4 regions of the Streptomyces sp. NPDC107765 genome follow, and region 2 is predicted to be linked to each of the others. Evidence: riboswitches for the same ligand, from Rfam matches in the RefSeq annotation. Region 2 holds a riboswitch; each other region holds the start of a gene.

Evidence for each region. Region 2 has a riboswitch for cobalamin ahead of ACZ7MX_RS26875 (cobalamin biosynthesis protein). Riboswitches for the same ligand answer to the same signal wherever they lie in the genome.
Region 1: linked by a shared signal. The riboswitch ahead of cobN (cobaltochelatase subunit CobN) and the one ahead of ACZ7MX_RS26875 (cobalamin biosynthesis protein) in region 2 are both predicted to bind cobalamin.
Region 3: linked by a shared signal. The riboswitch ahead of nicT (Nickel transporter NicT) and the one ahead of ACZ7MX_RS26875 (cobalamin biosynthesis protein) in region 2 are both predicted to bind cobalamin.
Region 4: linked by a shared signal. The riboswitch ahead of metE (5-methyltetrahydropteroyltriglutamate--homocysteine S-methyltransferase) and the one ahead of ACZ7MX_RS26875 (cobalamin biosynthesis protein) in region 2 are both predicted to bind cobalamin.

Annotation. Positions count from the first base shown of each region.
Region 1 covers NZ_JBVKBL010000004.1:375,084-380,342, reverse strand. Annotated here, with positions in the region: gene cobN (cobaltochelatase subunit CobN) at 1-3,568, opposite strand, end outside; cobalamin riboswitch at 3,606-3,733, opposite strand; gene cobG (precorrin-3B synthase) at 3,949-5,259, shown strand, end outside.
Region 2 covers NZ_JBVKBL010000012.1:66,215-71,473, forward strand. Annotated here, with positions in the region: gene ACZ7MX_RS26865 (vWA domain-containing protein) at 1-962, opposite strand, end outside; gene ACZ7MX_RS26870 (hypothetical protein) at 968-1,393, opposite strand; cobalamin riboswitch at 1,597-1,730, shown strand; gene ACZ7MX_RS26875 (cobalamin biosynthesis protein) at 1,860-2,846, shown strand; gene ACZ7MX_RS26880 (cobyric acid synthase) at 2,843-4,444, shown strand; gene ACZ7MX_RS26885 (putative cobaltochelatase) at 4,622-5,259, shown strand, end outside.
Region 3 covers NZ_JBVKBL010000006.1:51,139-56,397, reverse strand. Annotated here, with positions in the region: gene ACZ7MX_RS16555 (ABC transporter permease) at 1-1,340, shown strand, start outside; gene ACZ7MX_RS16550 (carbohydrate ABC transporter permease) at 1,337-2,218, shown strand; gene ACZ7MX_RS16545 (ArsR/SmtB family transcription factor) at 2,282-2,656, opposite strand; cobalamin riboswitch at 2,738-2,953, shown strand; gene nicT (Nickel transporter NicT) at 2,985-4,115, shown strand; gene ACZ7MX_RS16535 (VOC family protein) at 4,201-4,611, opposite strand; gene ACZ7MX_RS16530 (helix-turn-helix transcriptional regulator) at 4,622-5,065, opposite strand; gene ACZ7MX_RS16525 (SDR family NAD(P)-dependent oxidoreductase) at 5,181-5,259, opposite strand, start outside.
Region 4 covers NZ_JBVKBL010000009.1:343,761-349,019, reverse strand. Annotated here, with positions in the region: gene ACZ7MX_RS23645 (hypothetical protein) at 1-264, shown strand, start outside; gene ACZ7MX_RS23640 (hypothetical protein) at 238-774, opposite strand; gene ACZ7MX_RS23635 (SMI1/KNR4 family protein) at 1,265-1,798, opposite strand; cobalamin riboswitch at 2,115-2,340, shown strand; gene metE (5-methyltetrahydropteroyltriglutamate--homocysteine S-methyltransferase) at 2,491-4,809, shown strand; partial or broken gene ACZ7MX_RS23625 (ABC transporter substrate-binding protein) at 4,935-5,185, shown strand.

The DNA.
Region 1 (5,259 bases), on a different contig from region 2:
ACATGCCGCGGGACTCCGCTTCCAGGAGGCGTTCGGCGATGCCGTGCAGGGCCCAGGGGTTCGCGTCCTGGAGGAAGGCGCGGTTCTCGGCGTCGAGGACGTAGGTCTGGGCGAGCTTGTCGTACATCCAGTCGGCGACCACGCCCGTGGTGGCGTCGTAGCCGAACAGGTAGTCCACGGTGGCGGCGAGTTCGAAGGCGCCCTTGTAGCCGTGGCGGCGCATCGCCTCGATCCAGCGGGGGTTGACGACCCGGGCGCGGAAGACCCGGGAGGTCTCCTCGACCAGCGTGCGGGTGCGGACGGTCTCGGGGCGGGTGGAGTCGCCGATGTAGGCGGCCGGGGCCCGGCCGCCGCGCAGGGCCTTCACCGTCGCCACCATGCCGCCGTGGTACTGGAAGTAGTCGTCGGAGTCGGCGATGTCGTGTTCGCGGGTGTCGGTGTTCTTGGCGGCGACCGCGATCCGCTTGTACGCGGCCTCCATCTCGTCCCGGGCCGGGCGCCCTTCCAGGCCGCGGCCGTACGCGTAGCCGCCCCAGACGGTGTAGACCTCGGCGAGGTCGGCGTCGGTGCGCCAGTCGCGGGAGTCGATCAGCTGGAGCAGGCCGGCGCCGTAGGTGCCGGGGCGGGAGCCGAAGATGCGGGTGGTGGCGCGGCGTTCGTCGCCGTGGGCGGCCAGGTCGGCCTGGGTGTGCGCGCGGACGAAGTTGTCCTCGGCCGGTTCGTCCAGGCCGGCGGCGAGCCGTACCGCGTCGTCCAGCAGGCCGGTGACGTGCGGGAACGCATCGCGGAAGAAGCCGGAGATGCGCAGCGTGACGTCGATGCGGGGGCGGCCGAGCTCGGCGAGCGGAACGGCTTCGAGGCCGGTGACGCGGCGGGACGCGTCGTCCCATACGGGCCGGACCCCGAGCAGGGCCAGGGCCTCGGCCACGTCGTCGCCGCTGGTGCGCATGGCGCTGGTGCCCCACAGGGACAGGCCGACGGACTGCGGCCAGTCGCCGTTGTCGGTGCGGTACCGCTCCAGCAGGGAGTCGGCGAGGGCCTGACCGGTCTCCCAGGCGAGCCGGGAGGGGACGGCCTTGGGGTCGACGGAGTAGAAGTTGCGGCCGGTCGGCAGCACGTTGACCAGCCCGCGCAGCGGCGAGCCGGACGGGCCGGCCGGGACGAAACCGCCGTTCAGGGCGTGTACGGCGTGGTCGATCTCGTCGGTGGTGGCGGCGAGCCGCGGGACGACCTGGCGGGCGGCGAAGTCGAGGATGTCGGCGACCTGCGGGCCGTGGCCGGCGGCCACGTCGGGCACCGCGGCCGGGTCCCAGCCGGCGTCCTCCATCGCCTGGACCAGGGCGCGGGCCCGGGCCTCGGCCTCGTCGGCGGTGGTGCGGGTCGCGGCGGACTCGTCGAGGCCGAGGGCCTCGCGCAGGCCGGGCAGGGCGGAGGTGCCGCCCCAGATCTGACGGGCGCGGAGGATGGCCAGGACGAGGTTGACCCGGGCCGCGCCGGCCGGCGCGGCGCCCAGGACGTGCAGACCGTCGCGGATCTGGGCGTCCTTGACCTCGCACAGCCAGCCGTCGACGTGCAGCAGGAAGTCGTCGAAGCCGTCGTCGTCCGGGCGCTCCTCCAGACCGAGGTCGTGGTCGAGCTTGGCGGCCTGGATCAGCGTCCAGATCTGGGCGCGGATGGCGGGCAGCTTGGCCGGGTCCATGGCGGAGATCTGCGCGTACTCGTCGAGCAGCTGCTCCAGGCGCGCGATGTCGCCGTAGGAGTCGGCGCGAGCCATCGGCGGGACGAGGTGGTCGACGAGGGTGGCGTGCACCCGGCGCTTGGCCTGGGTGCCCTCGCCGGGGTCGTTGACCAGGAAGGGGTAGACGAGCGGGAGGTCGCCGAGGGCGGCGTCCGGGCCGCAGGCGGCGGACAGGCCGGCGTTCTTGCCGGGCAGCCACTCCAGGTTGCCGTGCTTGCCCAGGTGGACCATGGCGTCCGCGCCGAAGCCGCCGTCCTCGCGGGACGCGGCGATCCAGCGGTAGGCGGCGAGGTAGTGGTGGGAGGGCGGCAGATCGGGGTCGTGGTAGATCGCGATCGGGTTCTCACCGAAGCCGCGCGGCGGCTGGATGAGGACCAGCAGATTGCCGCGGCGCAGCGCGGCGAGCACGATGTCGCCGTCGGGGTTGTGGGTGCGGTCCACGAACATCTCGCCCGGCGGCGGCCCCCAGTGCTGCTCCACCGACGCGCGCAGCTCCTCCGGGAGCGTGGCGTACCAGCGCTTGTAGTCGGCGGCCGGGATGCGGACGGGGTTGCGGGCCAGCTGCTCCTCGGTGAGCCACTCCTGGTCGTGGCCGCCGGCCTCGATGAGGGCGTAGATCAGCTCGTCGCCGTCACCGGATGCGAGGCCGGGTACGGGCTCGGCACTCTCGTCGCCGAAGTCGTAGCCGTCCGCGCGCAGCCGCCGCAGCAGTTCGACGGCGGAGGCCGGGGTGTCCAGGCCGACGGCGTTGCCGATGCGGGAGTGCTTGGTGGGGTAGGCGGAGAGCACCAGCGCGAGGCGCTTGTCGGCGTTGGGGAGGTGGCGCAGCCGGGCGTGGCGTACGGCGATGCCGGCGACCCGGGCGGCGCGCTCGGGGTCGGCGACGTAGACCGGGAGGCCGTCCTCGTCGACCTCCTTGAAGGAGAACGGGACGGTGATCAGCCGGCCGTCGAACTCGGGGACGGCGATCTGCGAGGCGGCGTCGAGCGGCGAGAGGCCCTCGTCGTTCTCCTCCCAGGCGCTGCGCGACCCGGTCAGGCACAGCGCCTGGAGGATCGGCACGTCGAGGGCGGCCAGCGCGCCGGCGTCCCAGGACTCGTCGTCACCGCCGGCGCCGGCCTCGGCCGGCTTGGTGCCGCCGGCGGCGAGGACGGTGGTGACGATGGCGTCGGTGGTCCGCAGCGCGTCGATGAGTTCGGGCTCGGGGGCGCGCAGCGAGGCGACGTAGAGCGGGAGCGGGCGGCCGCCGGCCGTCTCGATCTGCGCGCACAGTTCGTGCACGAAGGCGGTGTTGCCGCTCATGTGGTGGGCGCGGTAGTAGAGCACGGCCACGACCGGGCCGGTGCCGTCGGCGGCCGGGCGCTCCAGGTGGCCCCAGGACGGGGCGGGCACGGGCGGTTCGAAGCCGTGGCCGGTGAGCAGCACGGTGTCGGAGAGGAAGCGGGCGAGCTGTTCGAGGTTGCCGGGGCCGCCGTGCGCCAGGTAGGCGTGCGCCTCGGCGGCGATGCCGACCGGGACCGTGGACTGCTCCATGAGCTGGGCGTCGGGGGCCTGTTCGCCGGTGAGGACGACCACCGGCCGGTGCTGGCCCTCGGCGAGCAGCAGGTCGAGGCCCTCCTGCCAGGCGCGGATGCCGCCGAGGAGGCGGACGACGACGAGGTCGGTGCCGTCGAGCAGATCGGGCAGCCCGGTGACGTCGAGGCGGGCGGGGTTGGCGAGCCGGTACGCCACCGGGCCGGTGGCCGCGCGGGCACTGAGCAGGTCGGTGTCGGAGGTCGACAGCAGCAGGATTCGGGGGGCCGCGGGGTGGTCCCCGGACGAATGCAGCATGCGAGCGCTGGCCTTCCTCGGGGTGTCCGCGCCCCGGGTGGTCGTAAGGACGGCGGGAGTTCCTGACTCACCCGGCACCGGCCGGGTTCACAGTGGCGGGACCGCGCCGGATTCTCACCGGGCTTCCTCCCTCGGACCCGAGGGCCCGGCGCCGTCGCTGGCGTCCGACGGGTCAGCCGACCCGCCGACCTGCATAGTAAGGGCTGCGGGCGACGGAGGTAAGCGGGCCTTTGCGGGGGCGGCGAGCGACCGCGGGCGGGGCTTTCGGTACGCCCGGTACGCGGGGCTCCGTAACCCGTGCCGTGGTGGCCGGATTCGTCCGTTTCATGGCCGGATCCGCCCCGGATCGGTCGCGCACCGTCGTAGGTATGCTCGCCGCCATGCCGCCCTCCCCCTCACCACGGCCCCGACGGGCCGAACCGCCCGTGCGGGCCCGCGGTGACGCCTGCCCAGGAGCGCTGCGGCTGCATCCGGCCGCCGACGGCCATCTCGCCCGAGTACGCATCCCCGCCGGGGACTTGACGGCCCATCAGGCCCATGCGCTGGCCGATGCCGCGGACCTGCTCGGTGACGGCCGGCTGTCCCTGACCTCGCGCGGCAACGTCGAGCTGCGCGGCCTGCCGGACGGCTGCGGCGGCCGCCTCGCCGAGCTGCTGCACGACGCCGGCCTGCTGCCGTCCGAACGCCACGAACGCATCCGCAACATCCTCGCCTCCCCGCTGGCCGGGCTGGACCGGAACACCCCTGCTGACGTGCGGCGGTGGGCCCGCCGGCTGGACGAGCTGCTGTGCGCGAGCGACTCCGCGACCGCGCTGTCCGGCCGTTTCCTGTTCGCCCTGGACGACGGGCGGGGCGATGTGGCGGCGCTCGGCGGCGATGTGACCTTGGTCGCAGAATCGGGCATCACGGGTGACGGAGCGGCCGGCGGCGGGGCGCTGCTGCGGGTCGGCGACGACCCGGCGGCGCTGCGGATCGCCGGCCCGGACGCACCGCGCGCGGCCCTGACCGCCGCCGAGACCTTCCTGACCGCCGCGGCGGCCGGCGGCACCGGCGCCTGGCGGGTGCGCGAACTCCCGGACGGCCACGCGCTCTCGGTGCGGGACGTGGCGGAGGCACTGCGGGCGGCGGGCATCGAGGCGCGGTACGTACCGGGCGGGGCGGGGGTGGCCGAGCCGGTGGTCCGCCATGCGGACTCCTCCGCCCCCGGCATCGTCGAGGGCCGCGACGGCCGCAGCGCGCTGTCCGTACTGGCGCCGCTCGGCAGGCTGTCGGTGGCCCAGTGGCGGCTGCTCGCGTCCCTCGCGGCCGACGACGGATCCGGCGAACTCCGCCTCACGCCGTGGCGCGGCATCGTCGTCCCCGGCCTGGCGGCCGCCGCGGCCGCGCCCCGCCTCCGCGAACTGGCCGCCGCCGGCCTGGTCACCGACCCGTCCTCCCCCTGGCACCGCATCGGCGCCTGCACCGGCCGACCGGGCTGCGCCAAGTCCCGCACGGACGTCCGCGCGGACGTGACGGCGGCGGTCGAGGCGGGCGTGCCGCTGCCGCCGGGCCTCGCCGCACCCGCCGTACCGGAGGCAGCCCCCCTCTACTGGTCCGGCTGCGAGCGCCGCTGCGGGCACCCGCACGGGACCTGGATCGACGTACTGGCGACGGAGGCGGGGTACCAGGTCGCGGTCGTACGCCCGGCCCCA
Region 2 (5,259 bases):
GCCTCGGACATCTCGTAGTCGAACGCGGCCTGGCGCAGGGACGGTTCTGCCTCCGGCGCGGTGAGCAGCCGCAGTTCGAGGGCGGGGGGGCAGTCCGGCGGCGGTTGCAGCAGGTGCCGGACGACGAGCCCGGTGGCGATCAGGACGAGCGCGGTGAGGCAGGCGAGCAGCGGTTTCAGGCGGGGCCGGACGTACTCGTTGAAGTGGCGGCGTAAGCGGACCCGCGGCGGGGTCGGCAGCCGCGCCTCGGGGGTGGCGAAGGACAGCACGACGTCGTCGACGGTGTTCTGCTTCGCGGACCGGGGCTCCCACACGTCGCCCATCGGCGTCCGCTCACCGGCGAGCCGGACCCGTAATTCCCGTACCAGGTCCTCGAAGGTGACGAACCGCCGGCCGGGGAGGCCGTTGGCGAGGATCTGCACCAGGGCGCGGGTGAAGACGGTGCCGCCGGCCGGTTCCTCGCCGCTGAAGATCCGGCGGTTGGGCTGGGCGGCCATCAGCAGCGACATGGGCTTGCGGTGGGAGTGGAAGGCGCCGCCGGCGTTGCCCGCGTAGCAGCACTCCAGGACGATGACGATGCGTTCGGCGCGGGCGCTGTCGAGGCAGGAGAGCACCGCGTCATGCCAGGAGACGGTGGTGTGGCTCTGCCGGGGCACCGAGCCGCCGACCATCAGCCGCAGGTCGCCGCCGTCGCTGCCGACCCAGCCGTGGCCGGAGAAGTACACCAGCAGCAGTCCGCGGGCCTCGTCGGCGGCGGTCTTGAGCGCCTGGCTGAGCTGCTCGGGTTCGGCCGGCCGGCAGGGCGTGATCTCGTCGGCGGTGAACAGGTCCGTGGCGGTCAGCGCGCGGCTCAGCTCGGCGATGTTGTCCTCCACCGCGGGCAGGCGCGTAAGCGTCGCGTAGTCGTGGACAGCGATCAGCAGCGCCCGGTTGATCTTTCCCCGCGCGTCGTATTCGGACATCCGGCTCAGTCCTCGCCGGTGCTGCCACTCTCGTGCGCCGGGCTGCCGGGATCGGGGCGTCCTGGGCCGCCGTCGCCGACGACCTCGACGGCGGGTTCCTCGCCGGCGGCACGCTCCTCCTTGCGGCGCCGCAGCCATTCCCGCACGGCGATGCTCATTCCCTTGGTGACCTCGGTGGCGATCGCGCCGACGATGACCAGGATCAGGTCGTCCACGCCCACGGCCATGTCGGCGGGGCCCGGTTCGTCCCCGTCGCCGGTGAGGTGCGGGGGCTGCGGCCGGTGCTCCCAGGTGTGTTCCCGGCGGCTCAGCCAGGGTTCGCGCTCCAGCCAGGCCCGGAGGTCGTCGAGGTCCTGCTGCGGATTGTCCGTCCCGGTGACCCTGAGGCGGATCTCCTGACGGTCCTCGTGATGGTCGACGTGCTCCGGCATCCCCCAGCCCCCTTCCGGCGGCCCCTTCGCCACCGTGCACCAGATAGTGACGTGGAATCAGGGACGGGGGCAACCGTCCGTGACGCCACCACCACCCTGTGGCGTGCGCCACAGGGCCTGCCGCGGGGCAGCGTCGCAGGTCAAGGGCGAGTTGACGGGCTTCGCGGACCGTGGTGGACTGCCGGGGCCAATCGGCGACAGATGAGGAAGTCCGGTGAGAATCCGGCGCGGTCCCGCCACTGTCACCGGGGAGCGTTCCTCCGACGAGGGCCACGGTCCGTACCGACGTACGGGCGGGAAGGCCGGGGGACACGCCGATCCGGGAGCCAGGAGACTCTGGTCGCCGTCACGTCGAGCCAGGGCGAGGACCCTGAGTGAGGACATACCGCCATGCCTGGCCGCCCGCCCCGCCCCCCACTTCCCGCTGCCGCAGGGCCCCTTCGAGGACCGACGGCGGCCTGATCGGATGCGCGGCGAACACGCGGGATATGCGTGCGGCGCGGCTCTCGGCTTCCTCGGCGACCTGATCGCGGCGGACCCGCGGCGCGGCCATCCGGTGGCCGCGTTCGGCCGGGCCGCCGCCGCCGTCGAGCGCCGGCTGTGGCGCGACCACCGGGGCCGCGGCGCGGCCCACGCCCTGCTGTGCGCGGGCGGCGCGGCGGCCGGCGCGGCGCTGCTGGAGCGGGCCGTACGGCACCGCAGCGGCGCCCGGGTGGCGCTGACCGCGGCCACCGTCTGGGCGGTGCTGGGCGGCACCTCGCTGGGCCGGGAGGCGCGGGCCGTCGGCGGTGCGCTGGAAGCGGGCGATCTGGACGTGGCACGGGAGCGGCTGCCGCATCTGTGCGGCCGCGATCCCCAGGCGCTGGACGGGCCGCAGATGGCCCGCGCGGTGGTGGAGTCGGTGGCCGAGAACACCTCGGACGCGGTGGTGGGCGCCCTGGTGTGGGGCGCGTTCGGCGGGGTGCCCGGTCTGGTGGCGTTCCGGGCGGTGAACACCCTGGACGCGATGGTGGGTCACAAGTCCGCGCGCTACCGGCGGTTCGGCTGGGCCGCGGCCCGACTCGACGATGTCGCCGGCTGGCCCGGCTCCCGGCTGACCGCCGCGCTGACCGTGCTCGCGGGCCCCGACCGGCGCGGTGCGCTCGCGGCCTGGCGGGCGGACGGCGGGGCGCACCCGAGCCCCAACGCAGGTCCCGTGGAGGCGTCGTTCGCGGGCGCGCTGGGCGTGCGGCTGGGCGGCACGCTGGCGTACGGCGGACGGGTGGAGCACCGTCCGGTGCTCAACGGCGCGGCGCGGCCGCCCGCGGTGGCGGACATCGAGCGGGCGGTGCGGCTGTCGCGGCGGGTGAGCGCGCTGGCGCTGGTGGCGACGGTGGCGGGACGGCTGACGGCGGGCGCGGTGCGGCACGGGGTCGCAGGCGGCAGGGGCACGAGCGGGAGGAAGCGCCGGTGAACGGGCAAGGCGGGACGGCCGGGGGGCTCGGCGGCGGGCTGCTGGTGGCCGGTACGACGTCCGACGCGGGCAAGAGCGTGGTGACGGCGGGGATCTGCCGCTGGCTGGTCCGGCAGGGCGTGAAGGTGGCGCCCTTCAAGGCGCAGAACATGTCGCTCAATTCGTTCGTCACCCGTGAGGGCGCGGAGATCGGCCGGGCGCAGGCGATGCAGGCCGCCGCGGCCCGGGTCGAACCGACCGCGCTGATGAACCCGGTCCTGCTCAAGCCGGGCGGCGACCGCAGCAGCCAGGTGGTGCTGCTGGGCAAGCCGGTGGGTGAGCTGAGCGCGCGCGGGTACTTCGGAGGGCCCGGGGGGTCGTCCCCCGGGGAGGCGCAGTACGCGGGCGGGCGGGAGCAGTTGCTGGGGACGGTCACCGACTGTCTCGCCGAACTGCGCCGCACCCACGACGCCGTCATCTGCGAGGGCGCGGGCAGCCCGGCCGAGATCAATCTGCGGCGCACCGACATCGTGAACATGGGCATCGCCCGGGCCGCCCGGATACCGGTCGTGGTGGTCGGCGACATCGACCGCGGCGGCGTCTTCGCGTCCTTCTTCGGCACCACGGCGCTGCTGTCGCAGGAGGACCAGGCGCTGGTCGCGGGGTACCTCGTGAACAAGTTCCGGGGCGATGTGACGCTGCTGGAGCCCGGCCTGGACATGCTGCGGCAGCTGACCGGGCGGCCGACGCTGGGCGTGCTGCCGTACGCGCACGGGCTCGGCATCGACGAGGAGGACGGCCTCCGGGTCTCGCTGCGCGGCGCGGTGCGCGAAAGCGTGGTGGCCCCGCCGCACGGCGCGGACGTGCTGCGGGTGGCGGTCTGCGCCGTCCCGCTGATGTCGAACTTCACCGACGTGGACGCGCTGGCCGCCGAACCGGGCGTGGTGGTGCGGTTCGTGGACCGGCCCGAGGAGCTGGCCGACGCGGACCTGGTGGTGCTGCCGGGCACCCGCGGCACGGTCCGCGCCCTGGCCTGGCTGCGCGAGCGCGGGCTGGCCGACGCGGTCGCCCGGCGGGCCGCGGAGGGCCGCCCGGTGCTGGGCATCTGCGGCGGCTACCAGCTGCTCGGCGAGCACATCGACGACGAGGTCGAGTCGAGGGCGGGCGCCGTCGAGGGCCTCGGGCTGCTGCCCGTACGGGTCCGCTTCGCGGTGGAGAAGACGCTCGCCCGGCCGCTGGGCGAGGCGCTCGGCGAGCCGGTGGAGGGCTACGAGATCCACCACGGCGTCGCCGAAGTGACGGGCGGGGACGAGGCGTTCATGACCGACGGCCGGGGACGCGCCCTCGATGGCTGCCGGGTCGGCTCCGTATGGGGCACGCACTGGCACGGCTCGCTGGAGAGCGACGCCTTCCGCCGGGCCTTCCTGCGGCGGGTGGCGGCGGACGCCGGGCGGGCGTTCGTCCCGGCCCCGGACACCCGCTTCGGCGCGCTGCGCGAGGAGCAGCTGGACCGGCTGGGCGATCTGATCGAGGAGCACGCGGACACCGGGGCGCTGCTGCGGCTGATCGAGAAGGGGGTGCCGGAGGGGCTGCCGTTCGTGCCTCCGGGGGCGCCATGAGGGCCCCCGGAGGCGTGACCCCCGCATGTGCGGGGAGCAAAGAAGCAGCTCCACCAGGTGCTCGTGAAGGAGTGGGCCATCCCCGCATATGCAGGGCCAAGGACCGCCAGCGTGCCGCGCGGCGGAAACAGTGACGACCGGCAACGGACGCAAGCCACTCGAAGGAGTGATCACCACATGAGCACCCGGTATCCGTTCACCGCCGTCGTCGGCATGGACGACCTGCGGCTGGCGCTGCTGCTGAACGCCGTCAGTCCGGCGGTCGGCGGTGTCCTGGTCCGTGGCGAGAAGGGCACCGCCAAGAGCACCGCGGTGCGTGCCCTGGCGGCTCTCATGCCCGAGGTGCCGGTGGTGGCGGGCTGCCGCTTCAGCTGCGACCCGCTCGCGCCCGATCCGCAGTGTCCGGACGGCCGGCACGAAACCGGCTCCGCCGAGTCCCGTCCGGCCCGCATGGTCGAGTTGCCGGTGGGTGCGTCCGAGGACCGGCTCGTCGGCGCGCTCGACATCGAGCGGGCACTCGCCGATGGGGTGAAGGCGTTCGAGCCGGGGCTGCTCGCGGCGGCCCACCGGGGCATCCTCTACGTGGACGAAGTCAACCTGCTCCATGATCACTTGGTCGACGTTCTCCTGGACGCCGCCGCCATGGGCGCCTCCTACGTGGAGCGCGAGGGCGTCTCCGTACGGCACGCCTCCCGTTTCCTGCTCGTCGGGACCATGAACCCCGAAGAGGGCGAGCTGCGGCCGCAGTTGCTGGACCGGTTCGGGCTGACGGTCGAGGTCGCGGCCTCCCGGGAGCCGGCGCAGCGGGTGGAGGT
Region 3 (5,259 bases), on a different contig from region 2:
GCACTCCCCGCCGGACGGCCGCCGCCCCCGCGCGGCGCGCCGTCCGGCGCCGCCGCCGGATCGCCGCGGTGTTCCTCTTCCCCGCGCTGTTGCTGCTGGGGGCGCTCGTCGCGTACCCCATCGTGTTCTCGGTCATCCGCAGCCTGTACGACGCCTCGGGTGACACCTTCGTCGGGGTCGGCAACTACACCCAGATGTTCCAGGACCCGGCCACCCTCCGGGCCATCCGCAACAGCGCGATCTGGGTCGTCTTCGCCCCCGCGCTGCTGACCGGACTCGGCCTGGTGCTGGCCGTGCTGACCGAGAAGATCCGCTGGAAGACGGCGTTCAAGCTGCTGATGTTCATGCCGATGGCGATCTCCTTCCTCGCCGCCGGCATCATCTTCCGGCTCGCGTACGAGCAGGACCCGCAGCGCGGTGTGCTCAACGCGGTCACCGTCGGCATCCACGACAGCTTCCAGGGCGAGTCCGCGTCCCTCCCGACGGCCAAGGCCCGGCTCGGCGACAAGCAGCTGACCAAACTCCCCGACGGCGGCTACCGCACGGCGCACCGCACCGGCCCCGGCCAGGTCGTCAACCTCGGGCTGGTCGGTGTGGCGCCGAAGGACATGCCGCACGAGGCGCGGCCCGCGGCCGGGGCCGCGGGGGCCTCGGCCGGCCACGGTGAACTGCGCGGTGTGGTCTACCTCGACTTCACCCCCGGCGGTGGCGGCAAGCCCGGCACCGTGGACCGCGGCGAACGCGGACTGCCGAAGCTCACCGTCGAGGCCGTCGACTCCCGTGGCAAGGTGGCCGGCACGGCGACCACCGCGGCCGACGGCTCCTACCGGCTGACCGGTCTTGCTCCGGGGTCGTACGCCCTGCGGCTGCCGGCGAAGGACTTCGCCCCGCCGTACGAGGGCATCGCCTGGCTCGGCCCGGCCCTCATCACCCCCGCCATCATCGGCGCCTACATGTGGATCTGGACCGGCTTCGCCCTGGTCCTCATCGGCGCCGGGCTCTCCTCGATGCCGCGGGACGTGCTGGAGGCCGCGCGGATGGACGGCGCGAACGAGTGGCAGGTGTTCCGCCGGATCACCGTGCCGCTGCTCGGCCCCGTCCTGGGCGTGGTGTTCGTGACGATGGTGATCAACGTGATGAAGGTCTTCGACCTCGTCTACATCATCGCGCCCGGGCCCGTACAGCAGGACGCCAACGTCCTGGCCCTGCAGATGTGGCTGGTCTCCTTCGGCGGCGGCAACAACCAGGGACTGGGCAGCGCCCTCGGCGTCCTGCTGCTGCTCCTGGTGGTGCCGGCCATGGCCCTCAACATCCGTCGCTTCCGCAGGAGCCAGTCATGACCACCGCCCAGCAAACCGTCCCGCCGCGCAGGCGGTCGGACCGCCGCCCGGCGAAGCGGATCAGCCGGGCCGTGATCCAGCTGTTCCTGCTCGTCATCGGCCTGGTCTGGCTCACCCCGGCCGCCGGCCTGTTCCTCTCCTCGCTGCGTACGGAGGAGGCGAACGCCAACAGCGGGTGGTGGACCGCGCTGACCGCGCCCGGCCGGCTCTCGCTCGACAACTACGCGGCGCTGCTGAAGGATTCGGGCATCGTCCAGGCCTTCTGGAACACCGTGCTGATCTCGGTGCCCACCACGATCGCCGTCGTGGTGATCGCCGCACTGGCCGGCTACGCCTTCGCCTGGATGGACTTCCCCGGCCGGGACTGGATCTTCCTGGTCGTGGTCGCCATGCTGGTGGTGCCGGTGCAGATCGGACTGCTGCCGGTGGCCAAACTGTTCGGCGCGCTCGGCCTGTTCGGCTCCATCCCCGGCGTCATCCTGTTCCACACCGCGTACGGTCTGCCGTTCGCCATCTTCCTGCTGCGCAACTACTTCGCGGAGATCCCCAAGGAGATGCTGGAGGCCGCGCGGATGGACGGCGGCGGGGAATGGCGGATCTTCTCCCAGCTGATCCTGCCGCTGGGCCGCCCGGCCATCGCCAGTCTGGCCATCTTCCAGTTCCTGTGGGTCTGGAACGACATGCTGGTCGCCCTGCTCTTCGCGGACAACGAGTCGCAGCCGCTGACGGTCGCCCTGCAGTCGCAGATGCGGCAGTTCGGCAGCAACATCGGCGTGCTGGCGCCCGGCGCCTTCCTGTCCCTGATCGTGCCGCTGATCGTGTTCTTCGCGTTCCAACGGCACTTCGTCCAGGGGATCATGGCCGGTTCGGTCAAGTAGCCCCAGGTCCGGGAGTCTTCCCGTAGCGCCGTGGCCCGCTGTCCCAGGCAGCGGGCCACGGCGTTATGCCTCCGCCGGCCGGGGCTGTGCCGCCGTGCAGTGCGTCAGCAGGGCCGCGGTCGCGTCATCGACCACGCGGTAGCGCACCACCCGGCCGTCCTTGGCGCCCTCCACCACTCCGGCGGCCCGGAGCAGGCGCAGTGCCTGGGAGACCGCGGTGTCCTTCATGCCGGTGGCGACCGCCAGGTCGGAGACGGCGATGGGGCCGGCCCGGTGGAGGGCGAGCAGCAGGGCGAGGCGCCCGGGATCGGCGAGCAGGGCGAAGCGGTCGGCCCAGGCCCGGACCTCGCCTGGCTCACCGATGGCGGCGATGGCGTCGCAGACGCGGTGGCCGTCGATGATGCGGTGGTCGGCGCGCTCGGCCGGGACGAGATGCATGAGGACATCTTTGCAGGTCACCGAATGTGATCTTCGATACCTGCACAGTTGTGCAGGCTTGTAGGAATCGCTGGACGGCCCGTAGGGTTGGCGCGCCGTGGTGCTCGGGAAGACCGGTGACGGACCTCGTGGTCCCAGTCCGGAGCGGCCCTCGCCACTGTGATCGGGGAGTTTCCAGCCCTTTTCCGTACCCGCACTCCGCGGTACGGCGCCACTGACCGCAGCCTGCGGCCGGGAAGGCGGGGATGGACGCGTGCACCTGTAAGCCAGGAGACCGGCCACGGCATCTCACGAAGTGATCCACGAGGTGCTGGAGCGTGACCGCCGGATGGCCCTGTCCACCGATACCCCGACCACCCCTGCCCCCGCCACGTTCCGCTGGCGCCGGCAGGACACCGTACGCACCGCGGGCCTGATGGCCGTCATAGCCGGGCTGCACGTCGTCGCCTTCGGCGTGCTGTTCCTGCTCGTGGTGCCCCACCACTACTCCGTCGGCAGCCAGGTCTTCGGCGTCGGACTCGGCATCACCGCCTACACCCTGGGCATGCGGCACGCCTTCGACGCCGACCACATCGCCGCGATCGACAACACCACCCGCAAGCTGATGGCCGACGGCAAGCGTCCCGTGTCGGTCGGCTTCTGGTTCGCCCTCGGCCACTCCAGCGTGGTGGTCGTCATGGCCGCCCTCGTCGCCGGCGGTGCCCAACTCGCCGGCGCCCTCCTCAACGACGAATCCCGCACCCACCAGATCCTGGGCACGGTCGGCACCACGGTCTCGGGCACGTTCCTCTACCTCATCGCCGCCCTCAACCTCGTTGCGCTGACCGGGATCTGGCGGGTGTTCCGCGGGATGCGCGAAGGCCGCTTCGACGAGGCGGAGCTGGAGCAGCGGCTTGATGCGCGGGGCTTCATGAACCGCTTCCTGGGCCGGTTCACCCGCTCCATCTCCCGCCCCGGCCAGATGTTCCCGCTCGGCTTCCTCTTCGGGATCGGCTTCGACACCGCCACCGAGGTCACGCTGATGGTGATGGCGGGCAGCGGCGCCGCGGCCGGCCTGCCCTGGTACGCGATCCTGTGCCTGCCGCTGCTCTTCGCCGCGGGCATGAGCCTGTTCGACACCCTCGACGGCACCTTCATGAACTTCGCCTACCAGTGGGCGTTCTCCAACCCGGTGCGCAAGGTCTACTACAACCTCACCATCACCGGTCTGTCCATCGCCGTCGCGCTCTTCATCGGCACCATCGAGCTGGTGACCGTGCTCCACGACAAGCTCGGCCTCAGCGACCCGGTGACCGGCTGGATCTCCGGCCTCGACCTCGACAACGTCGGCTTCATCATCGTCGGCCTGTTCGTGGTGGTGTGGGCCGCGGCGCTGGCGTACTGGCGCCTGGCCGGCGTCGAGAAGCGCTGGGCGGCGCGCTCCGCCGGCAACGGCGGAGGCTGCGCTCCGGCGCCGTAAGGACCCTGGCGTGCCGGGGCGGAGGGGGCGGGGCTTCGCGGCCCCGCCCCCTCCCCCGTGGTCATGGCTGCGCTCGCCGGAAGGCTCAGCGCAGCTCCTGGATGCGGATCAGGTTGCCCGCGGGGTCGCGGAAGGCGCAGTCGCGGATGCCGTACGGCTGCTCGGTCGGCTCCTGGACGACCTCGGCGTCGCCGGCCTGCACCCGCTCGAAGGTGCCGTCGAGGTCCTTGGTGGCCAGCAGGATCCAGCCGTAGGTGCCCTTGGCCATCATCTCGGTGATGGTGCGGCGCTCGTCGTCGGTGACCCCGGGGTCGGCGGCCGGCGGCGCCAGGAGGATCGACGTGTCGGGCTGGCCGGCGGGGCCGACCGTGATCCAGCGCATCTTGCCGTTCCCGACGTCATTGCGGACCTCGAAGCCGAGGGTGTCCCGGTAGAAGGCCAGGGAGGCGTCCGGGTCGTCGTGCGGGAGGAAACTGGTGTGAATGGTGATGTCCATGGCTCTCACGCTAGGGGCGCTCGGTGACCTGCGCTTCTCGATTCCTGATCGGTCTGGTCACCTGTTTGGCCAGGCACGGCGGCAGCTCGGCCGGTGCGAGCGCCGCCTGGCGCCGGTAGGCGCTGGGCGGCATCCCGACCAGCTCGGTGAAGCGCGTGCTGAAGGTGCCCAGTGACGAGCAGCCGACCGCGAAACAGACCTCGGTGACGCTGAGGCCGCCACGGCGCAGGAGGGCCATCGCGCGCTCGATGCGCCGCGTCATCAGATAGGAGTACGGCGACTCGTCGTACGCCAGCCGGAACTGGCGGCTGAGGTGCCCGGCCGACATGTTCACGCCACGGGCGAGCGCCTCCACGTTCAGCGGCTGGGCGTACTCCCGGTCGATCCGGTCGCGGACGCGGCGCAGCAACGCGAGATCGCGCAGGGCCTGGGCCGTGGTGGGTCTGCTGGTCACGAGCGCGATGGTGCCACGTCCCGCCGGCGTTGCCCAGCGCCGCCGGCGGCCGGCGGGACCCGGGGGACGCCTCGGTCCGGCACCGTTCGGCACCGGTTCGGCCGGCCCGGACGGCTCAGAAATCCGTCTCCGTGAGGGCGCTGGAGAGTTCCCAGAGGCGGGCGGCGGCTTCGGGGTCGGTGGCCCACGGTTTG
Region 4 (5,259 bases), on a different contig from region 2:
AGCGGGAACGTCGTGGCTCGCGCCAAAGCCGGTGTGGAGTGGACGGTCGGCTTCGCGGATCTGGATTCGGCGGAGTTTCCGATGCTCTGGGCCCTGACTCCGTATGGGGATGCGGTCTTCAACCAGCGGCAGGTGCCGCTGCTGCTGTCGGAACTCGACCGGCTTCCTGCCGAATTGGGCGGTGACTGGGCCGGGCAGGCCCGCGAGCTGTGCGAGGTCGTCGAGCGCGGGCTGCACCTATATCTGTGGTTCATCGGCGACTGACTGCGGCCAGTCGGCCATCGACTCCCCAGCCGCTGTCTGCTGTCGACCCAGGGCTTGCCAGGCGATGGTGCCGTTCTGGACGAAGAGGGCTTCGTCCGCGCGGACGACTTGGCCGACGGGCTCGCTGGCCGCGATGTGCTCCAGGATGGAGAGGTCGTCCTCGGCGAAGCGCCCGGCCGCAGCCGCGAGCCTGAGGGCCTGGTCGACCCGGTCGATGCCCAGGACCGCGGCGAGCTCGACGGCGTGGGCCATCTTGGCGCGGATGCGAGACGCTCCGGCGGGGGCGGCCTCCTTCAGCCAGCGCCCGGCTCCCGGGCCGATGCCCACGAACGCGACCTCCGCCTCCGAGCGCGGTCGCAGCCTGGGCTGATGGACCGAGCGGCCGTCGGGGTGGTCGGGGTAGTGCGCATCGATGAGCTGCGGGACGCCAGGCGTGGACAACTGGTGACGCCAGATCTCCGACAGGTCACCGGACTTGGTGCGGGCCGTGATCGACAGTTCCTCGCCCACGACCCGGCACAGACCCTGGCGCCGGTGTAGCCGGGCGGGGTCGAGTAGCGCACCGAGTTGAAGCTGACGGTGCGGTCAGAGCCGACCACCCGCTCCTCGCCCAGCGCGAGCGCCAGCGGCTCGACCGGCAGGACGTGCATCGAGTCCGCTCCGCGCAGGCGGAGGGGAACCGGTCTCGAGGGATCGGCCTTGCCCCAGCAGAGCGCTCTGCGCTCCATCAGTGCATCGTCGATTTGGGCGACTGCTCAGCGCGCGAGCTAGTGGGGCGTGGGTTCCTCACCCAAGGAAACCGCTGAGACCGGAGGGGGTCACCGCCTCCCCCACCCAGCGAATCCAGGTCGTGAGTACAGCATGCTTCCTTGGCAGGCACTCACCACGCTCGGATGTGCGCACGACCCGGATCCGGGCAGCGTGGCGTAAGCCAGGTGGCAACCCGGACCGAATGGTTCCTGTCATACGGGCCGGTCGCTCATGGGAGCCGACTGCCGGGCTATACCGCCTGAAGTTGCCGGAACTCGTGGACAGAGAGGGGAAATCGAGAGGAAAGAATTTCGGAGCGCAGGTCACCATTGAGGGCGGCGGCCAAGAACTGAGTGCAGGTGTGGGGGAAGTGTTCCCAGCGCTCACCACGTGCCTCATTGACCATGATGGTCCATGCATCGGGGTGCTGGCCGGGACGGACGAGCCAGTAGAGGCACTCGCCGTGGTCGGTGGTGGCCCACGGGATGACTCGGGTTCCTTCTTCTTCGAGTTCAGTGGGCTTTTTCTCGAATTCCCACAGTCCGTCGAGCGCTTCGGTTTGCTGGTCTTCCCATTCGATGAGGTCGTAGTTGTCGTTGGGGCAGCCGGGCTCCAGGACGTAGAGGTAGTCGTCCCAGTTGCTGCCTCCGTACGTGTGGATGAGCTCCTTGTAGTCGCTGGGAAGTTGGATGCCCAGTGCTTGCTCTGCGCTGTCCCAGTCTTTGTCTCGGGGCTGCGCGGGTGGGGGGATGATGTGCGCGAGTAGTTCGAGGGAAGCAGTCATCGCGTGTCCTTGTGCCGGGTGCTGGTGGGATCTTACGCGCCGTCGCTGTGTGCCGTTAGGTGCCTCTCTTCTTGTTCGGTATCAAGGCGACGTTGTGCTGGCCGCTGATTCCGGTGCTCTTGTGTTGCGTGAAGGCGAATCCGTTTGAGCCGTGTGCCTCGATGGTCACGCCCTTGGGGATCTTTTCCGAACCGTCGTAAACGGGGGTGACGGAGTATTGAATTAATTTCGCCCTTCTCGACTGCCTCCTGCAGTTGAGGCCATCTCGGCGCGGGCGACGGTGCTCCCACGGTCGCTCGCCCCCTCGGTCCGGTGTGTACGCTGACCGTGCAGCTGGTTCGCCCTGCCCGCCAGGCAGACGCGTCGTAAGAGGGAACCCGGTGGGAATCCGGGACTGCCCCGCAGCGGTGAGCGGGAACGACCGCCGTCATTCGCACTGGGCCTGGAAGCGACGGGCCCGGGAAGCGACGGCCAGTAGGTGCCTCGGAGAAGAACGAGGCGTGCCCGTGAGTCCGAAGACCTGCCACTGCCCGCGCGCGGACGGCCGTGCGCGGAGATCCCGGTGACCTCGTGGGCGGGTCGGCGTACATATCCGGCGGGCACGCGTGTCGTGGCTCGTCCGGTCTGTCGTCCCTTCGCGTCTGCGCACCCTCCGGGGTCGCTCTCGTCCAGAGCTCGCGAAGGAGAGTTTCGTGACAGCCAAGTCCGCAGCCGCGGCAGTACGGGCCACCGTCCACGGTTACCCCCGGCAGGGGCCGAACCGGGAACTGAAGAAGGCGATCGAGGGCTACTGGAAGGGCCGCGTCACCGCCGACGCCCTCCAGCAGATCGCCGTCGGCATCCGCCGCACCAACTGGCGGCAGCTGGCCGACGCCGGCGTCCACGAGGTCCCGACCGGTGACTTCTCCTACTACGACCACGTCCTCGACACCAGCGTCATGGTCGGCGCGATTCCCGCGCGGCACCGTGCCGCCGTCGACGCCGACGCCCTCGATGGGTACTTCGCCATGGCCCGCGGTACCCAGGACAGCGCGCCGCTGGAGATGACGAAGTGGTTCGACACGAACTACCACTACCTCGTGCCGGAGCTGGGCCCGGACACCGTGCTCGCGGCAGACTCGACTAAGCAGGTCAATGAAGTGAGGGAAGCCCTGGCGCTGGGGCTCGCCGCCCGGCCCGTCCTCGTCGGCCCGGTCACCTACCTGCTGCTCGCCAAACCCGCCCCGGATGCCCCGGCCGGTTTCGACCCGCTCACCCTCCTGGACCGGCTGCTCCCGGTGTACGCCGAGGTCCTCGCGGACCTGCGCGCGGCGGGCGCGGAGTGGGTGCAGCTGGACGAGCCCGTCCTGGTCGAGGACCGCACCCCGGCCGAGCTGAGCGCCGCTTCCCGCGCCTACCGCGACCTCGGCGCCCTCCCCGACCGCCCGAAGCTCCTGGTCGCCTCCTACTTCGACCGCCTCGGCGACGCCCTGCCCGTGCTCGCCAAGGCCCCCGTCGAAGGACTGGCCCTGGACTTCACGGAGGCCGCCGCGGCCAACCTGGACGCCCTGGCCGCCGTCGGCGGACTGCCCGGCAAGCGGCTGATCGCCGGGGTCGTCAACGGCCGCAACATCTGGATCAGCGACCTGGCGAAGTCCCTGTCCACCCTCGGCACCCTCCTCGGTTTCGCCGACCGGGTCGACGTCGCCGCCTCCTGCTCCCTCCTCCACGTCCCTCTCGACGCGTCCGCCGAGCCCGACATCGAGCCGCAGATCCGGCGCTGGCTGGCCTTCGCCCGGCAGAAGACCACCGAGATCGTCATCCTCGCCAAGGGCCTCGCCCAGGGCACCGACACCATCACGGCCGAACTGGCCGCCAACCGCGCCGATCTGGCCTCCCGGGTCAGTTCACCGATCGCCCGCGACCCCGCCGTGCGCGCCCGCGCCGCGGCCGTCACAGCTTTCGACGCCCGCCGCTCCTACCCGTACCGCCAACGCGCCGCCACCCAACGCGCCCATCTCCGACTGCCGTTGCTGCCGACGACGACCATCGGCTCGTTCCCGCAGACCGACGAACTGCGCCTCGCCCGCGCCGACCTGCGCACCGGGCGGATCGACAGCACCGGATACGAGGAGCGTGTCAAGGCCGAGATCCAGGAGGTCCTCTCCTTCCAGGAGAAGACCGGCATCGACGTCCTGGTGCACGGCGAGCCCGAACGCAACGACATGGTCCAGTACTTCGCCGAGCAGCTCACCGGCTACCTCGCCACGCAGCACGGCTGGGTGCAGTCCTACGGCACCCGCTACGTCCGCCCGCCGGTCCTGGCCGGCGACATCTCCCGCCCCGAACCGATGACCGTGCGCTGGACGTCGTACGCCCAGTCCCTCACCGACCGCCCGGTCAAGGGCATGCTGACCGGCCCGGTCACCATGCTCGCCTGGTCCTTCGTCCGCGACGACCAGCCCCTCGCCGACACGGCCCGCCAGGTCGCCCTCGCCCTGCGCGACGAGGTGAACGACCTCGAGACGGCCGGGACTTCGGTCATCCAGGTCGACGAACCGGCACTGCGCGAGACCCTGCCGCTGCGGGCCGCCGACCGCCCGGACTATCTCGCCTGGGCCACGGACGCGTTCCGGCTCACCACCAGCGGCGTGCGGCCGGGCACGCAGATCCACACCCATATGTGCTACGCCGAGTTCGGCGACATCGTCCAGGCCATCGACGACCTCGACGCCGACGTCATCAGCCTGGAAGCCGCCCGCTCCCACATGCAGGTCGCCCGGGAGCTGGCGACGCACGGCTACCCACGCGAGGCCGGGCCGGGCGTGTACGACATCCACTCCCCGCGGGTGCCGAGCGTCGAGGAGGCCGCCGACCTGCTGCGCACCGGCCTCAAGGCCATTCCCGCCGAGCGCCTGTGGGTCAACCCCGACTGTGGTCTGAAGACCCGCGGCTGGCCCGAGGTCCGCGCCTCCCTGGAGCACCTGGTCGCTGCGGCCCGGGAGGTGCGCGCCGAGCTGTCCACAGAGTGACGCACGCGGCGGACTGTCCGCCGACCGGCCCGGGTAACCCTTATTGATAGGGGTGTGAGGTCCATGACGGTCCGACGGATACGGACAGCCGCCGCCACGGCGGCGATACTCACGGGTGTCGCCGCCTGCTCGCCCGGGACGCCAAGCTCAAGCTGAGACCGGCACTGGCGAAGGCGCTGCCCGAGGTCGCCGCCGACGGCCTCACCCACACCTACACCCTGCGCGACGGCGTGGAGTTCAGCGACGGCGAGCCGCTGACCTCCGCCGACGTCGTCTTCACATACGACACGATCCTCGACGCGAAGACCAACAACACCAACCACAGCGCCTGGACGCCCTCAAGGACGTGCGGGCGGACGGCGGCAACAAGGTGGTAATGGCTTCGGGGCAGCGCGGGCCCCTACCGAGAGTCTGGCAGGGGCCCGTGGTGCAGAGAGCTGAGGTGAGCCG